2 regions of the Rahnella sp. NRRL B-41462 genome follow, and region 1 is predicted to be linked to the other one. Evidence: predicted binding sites of a transcription regulator. Region 1 holds the regulator's gene; the other holds the start of a gene.
The links. The regulator sigma-54, encoded in region 1, starts transcription at its own class of promoters, with help from an activator protein. The targets are predictions, from matches to a motif close to GTTGGCACANNTTTCGCTNT.
Positions count from the first base shown of each region.

Region 1 (2,206 bases):
TGGCTACATGAATGTCAGTGCTGTTTCAGTTTGTCTTTATGTTTATTCAACTGTCGGGCCAGTTTATCAACCAGTCCGTCAATCGCTGCGTACATATCCTGATGTTCCGAGGTGGCATGTAATTCGCCTCCGTTCACATGCAAAGTGGCTTCCGCTACTTTCTGCACCTTTTCCACGCTCAACACCACATACACCTGATTAATCCTGTCGAAATACTGCTCAAGCTTAGCCAGCTTCGACGTGATGAACTCTCTCAGGGGATCCGTGATCTCAATGTGATGTCCGGTAATGTTGAGCTGCATAATGTCTTCCTTCTCTGTTGAGGTCAAACTAACTGTTTACGTTGGTTTGAGGGCGGGATGGACAAAGACTCTCGGTATTTGGCGACAGTCCGACGCGCAACCATAATTCCCTGATCGGAAAGCAGGGTCGCTAACTTACTGTCACTGAGCGGTTTTACAGGATTCTCCGCTGCGATTAATTTCTTCACCAGCGCCCGGATCGCGGTTGACGATGCCTCGCCACCGCTGTCTGTACTGACATGGCTGGAGAAGAAATACTTCAGTTCGAAAATGCCACGCGGGCTGTGCAGGAACTTCTGCGTCGTCACACGTGAAATCGTCGATTCGTGCATTTCCACGGCACTGGCAATATCTGCCAGTACCATAGGTTTCATAAATTCTTCACCCAGTTCAAAGAACGCCTGCTGCTGCTCAACGATGCAGCGCGTCACTTTCAACAGCGTGTCGTTACGGCTTTCCAGGCTTTTGATTAACCACTTGGCTTCCTGCAGATTGCTGCGGATAAATTGCCCGTCGCTGTCGCTGCGTGCGGAATTCCCCATCGCGGCGTACTGCTGGTTAATCTTCAGACGCGGAATGCTGTCGGAATTGAGTTCTACCGCCCAGACACCTGACACTTTACGCACCAGCACATCCGGGATCACGTATTCGGATTCGCCGGTGTTGATAGACTGGCCCGGACGCGGATCAAGAGACTGGATCAGGAGCATCGCTCCTTTCAGTGTATCTTCTTTTAACCGGGTTGATCGCATAAGTGCGCGGAAATCATGGTTCGCCAGCAAATCGAGATGTTCGCTGATGATAAGACGGGCTTCAGTGATGAAAGGCGTGTCAGTCGCATATTGAGAAAGCTGGATCAGCAGGCAGTCGCGCAGGTCACGGGCGGCGACACCCACCGGATCAAAACGCTGAACGCGCTTAAGTACGGCTTCGACTTCGTCCATGGTGACATTTTCATCACCGACGCTTTCGAGAATGTCGTCAAGGGAGACGGTCAGGTAACCGGTGTCATCCACTGCATCGACGATTGACGTGGCAATCGCGGCATCGGTATCAGAGAACGGCGTCAGCTCGACCTGCCACATCAGGTAATCCTGAAGTGTCTGCGTGGTTTCGCCCTGGTAAATCGGTAGCTCATCGTCGCTGTAATCATTGCCGGTGCCTGACGGCGTGCCTGCGGTGTAAATCTCATCCCAGGTGGCGTCCAGCGGCAACTCTTCCGGCATGTCTTTCTGCTCGAGTGCCTCGCGGGTGTCTAACCCTTCGCTGTCGGTGGTTTCTACCGAGTCGATTTCTTCATGAAGGTCGGTTTGTTCCAACAGAGGGTTGCTCTCCAGCGCGAGTTGGATCTCCTGCTGGAGCTCAAGCGTGGATAGTTGCAACAAGCGGATGGCCTGTTGTAACTGAGGAGTCATTGCCAGTTGTTGGCTGAGTCTGAGTTGCAAACCTTGCTTCATATCTTGGCTTAATTCCGTTGATGAGTGAAAACGGCAACACTTCTGTCAGAGACGGCCTGTTTCAGTGTAGGTTGAAACAGGCACGGTTCCGGCGGCACAGATCACAGACGGAATTCTTCACCAAGATAAACACGTTTAACTTGTTCATCAGCAAGAATGTCGGCTGGCGTGCCGTGGGCGATCAATTTCCCCTGACTGACGATATACGCGCGTTCACAAACGTCGAGTGTTTCGCGAACGTTATGGTCAGTGATCAGTACGCCGAGGCCGCTGTCACGTAAATGCTCAATGATTTTTTTGATGTCGATAACGGAAATCGGGTCAACCCCGGCGAACGGTTCATCCAGCAGGATGAATTTAGGGTTCGCTGCCAGTGCACGGGCAATTTCAACACGACGGCGTTCACCACCAGACAGTGACTGACCGAGGTTATCGCGCAAATGAGAA
Region 1 covers NZ_JYDF01000071.1:27,677-29,882, reverse strand. Annotated here, with positions in the region: gene hpf (ribosome hibernation promoting factor) at 15-302, opposite strand; gene rpoN (RNA polymerase factor sigma-54) at 326-1,759, opposite strand; gene lptB (LPS export ABC transporter ATP-binding protein) at 1,861-2,206, opposite strand, start outside.

Region 2 (2,206 bases), on a different contig from region 1:
CAGTTGTTGCAGGAAGAATGAATCCATAAATACGCAGTCTCTTTTTGTGACCGCGCCTGGCTAAGGGCGCATTCATTAAAGCTAATAAAGCGTTATCGTTGCAGCCAGTTTGGACCCGGCCAGCGCACAAGAGCCGGAGCGTACATTAAGTACGTGAGCCAGTTCTTTCATAAAGAGTGAGCACTGCCCGGGTTCAAAATGGCAAATAAGAGTGCTTTATTCCTTAACTTCCTGATATTTGCCTTTGTCGTCCCATTTATAAACCACGTAATCAGAGACTTTCAGGTCGCCTTTACTGTCCCAGGCTTTTTTGCCCATGACAGTATCGACGCTGTTGGCTTTAAGCCAGGCGCTGGCTTTGGCGGAATCGCTGCCGCCGGTGGCTTTGAAGGCGGCGGCGATCGCCTGCACGGAGGCGTAGGAATAGAGGGTGTAGCCTTCCGGCTCGAACTTGCTGGCGCGGAATTTATCGATAACGACTTTGCCTTCCGGGATCAGACGCGGGTCTTTGCCGAAGGTCATCAGAATCCCGTTGGTATATTGCGGGCCGCCTGCGGCGGTGACCATTTCTTCGTTGACGATACAGTCGCCGGAGAAGAACGTGGCCTGCACGCCCTGCTCACGCATCTGGCGTACCAGCGGACCGGCTTCAGGATGGCAACCGCCGAAGAACACCACGTCCGGTTTCTGCGCACTGATTTTGGTGACCAGCGCGTTGAAGTCTTTTTCGCCGCGCGATAACCCTTCATACATCACTTCTTTCACGCCACGCTTGTTAAGCGCCGCTTTGGTGGCATCCGCCAGCCCCTGCCCGTAAGTGTCCTTGTCGTGGATGATGACCACTTTTTTGGCTTTCAGCTTGTCGATGATGTAATCACTGGCAACCTGCCCCTGCTGGTCGTCACGTCCGCACATGCGGAACATATCACTCATGCCGCGTTCGGTGATTTGCGGGTTAGTGGATCCCGGCGTGATGGCGATAATGCCGGCATCGTTGTAAACCTCAGATGCGGGCATGGTAGAAGATGAACAAAAATGCCCGACCACCGCCTGCACTTTATCCTGATCAACAAGACGGTTAGCGACCGCAACGGCCTGTTTCGGTTCGCAGGCATCATCGCCCTGCACCAGTTTGATTTTCTCGCCGTTGATTCCGCCAGCGGCATTAATGTCTTCAGCGGCCTGGGTGGCACCATGCCAGTACTGATCGCCATAGGTGGCATTCGGGCCGGTGAACGGGCCAGCGACGCCAATCACGATATCCGCACGCGCGGTAAACGCAGTGACCAGACAGCCTGCCAGCAACAAAGAAAGAGGACTTTTAATAAATTTCATCGACATCATCATGATCCTTAGGACAGAGTTTATGCAAAACGGGTTATGGAAAACGCATGTAGCAAAAACACCAACACGAAGTCGTAATCAGAAAATCTGAAATTTAACGCTTAAGCCTTAAGACTGAGGGTTTCCCGCTTATCTCCGGGGGTGAAAACATCAAAGGTAAAAAAACATAAGCAAAATATCTGCCATTGTTACTCAACCTCTGAGAATGTGACGGGTTATGTGAGTATAGATAGCGACGGGAGAGCGTTACGGGCAACTGACAGAAACAACGACGGGATCACATCGCACCGCGCTGGTGCACAAGCACGGTTTTGCACGCACGCTTACGCCGGGTGACATTTTTATTCTTTGCTTCTTGCGGCGGGTTGTTTTGTAATATGGGCAGATGATTGCAACGGGAAACTACTGAACAATGAAGAAATTATCCTGCCTGACGGCTGTGGTTCTGGCTCTGTCGTTAACTGGCTGCGCCAGCGATTATGTGATTAACACCAAATCCGGCGACCAGTTTTTCGCCCACGGCGAACCGGATCGTGACCGCAATACCGGCATGACCAGCTACACCGACATGAATGGCGATTATCATCTGATGAACACCAATGATATTGCGGGCATTGTGAAGAAGTAGGGTTACGGATGGGAATTGCATTTATCTCAAAACCTGGCCGATGACACACATGGTCGGCTTAACAAAACAGTCATGCTATGTGGTGCACAAACGGCACGCAATATCACGACTGTTTTGAGAATCAGATTACTCAGTAATAAAACGTGAAACAGACGCAGCAAGATTTTGTGCCTGATCTCGCAGCGCATTGGCGGCAGCAGAAGACTCTTCCACCAGGGCCGCATTTTGTTGAGT
Region 2 covers NZ_JYDF01000005.1:115,307-117,512, reverse strand. Annotated here, with positions in the region: gene UC14_RS01955 (branched-chain amino acid ABC transporter permease) at 1-27, opposite strand, end outside; gene UC14_RS01945 (branched-chain amino acid ABC transporter substrate-binding protein) at 217-1,341, opposite strand; gene UC14_RS01940 (YgdI/YgdR family lipoprotein) at 1,757-1,972, shown strand; gene UC14_RS01935 (methyl-accepting chemotaxis protein) at 2,099-2,206, opposite strand, start outside.
Region 2: the regulator sigma-54 is predicted to act here: its motif matches at 1,512-1,531, upstream of UC14_RS01945 (branched-chain amino acid ABC transporter substrate-binding protein).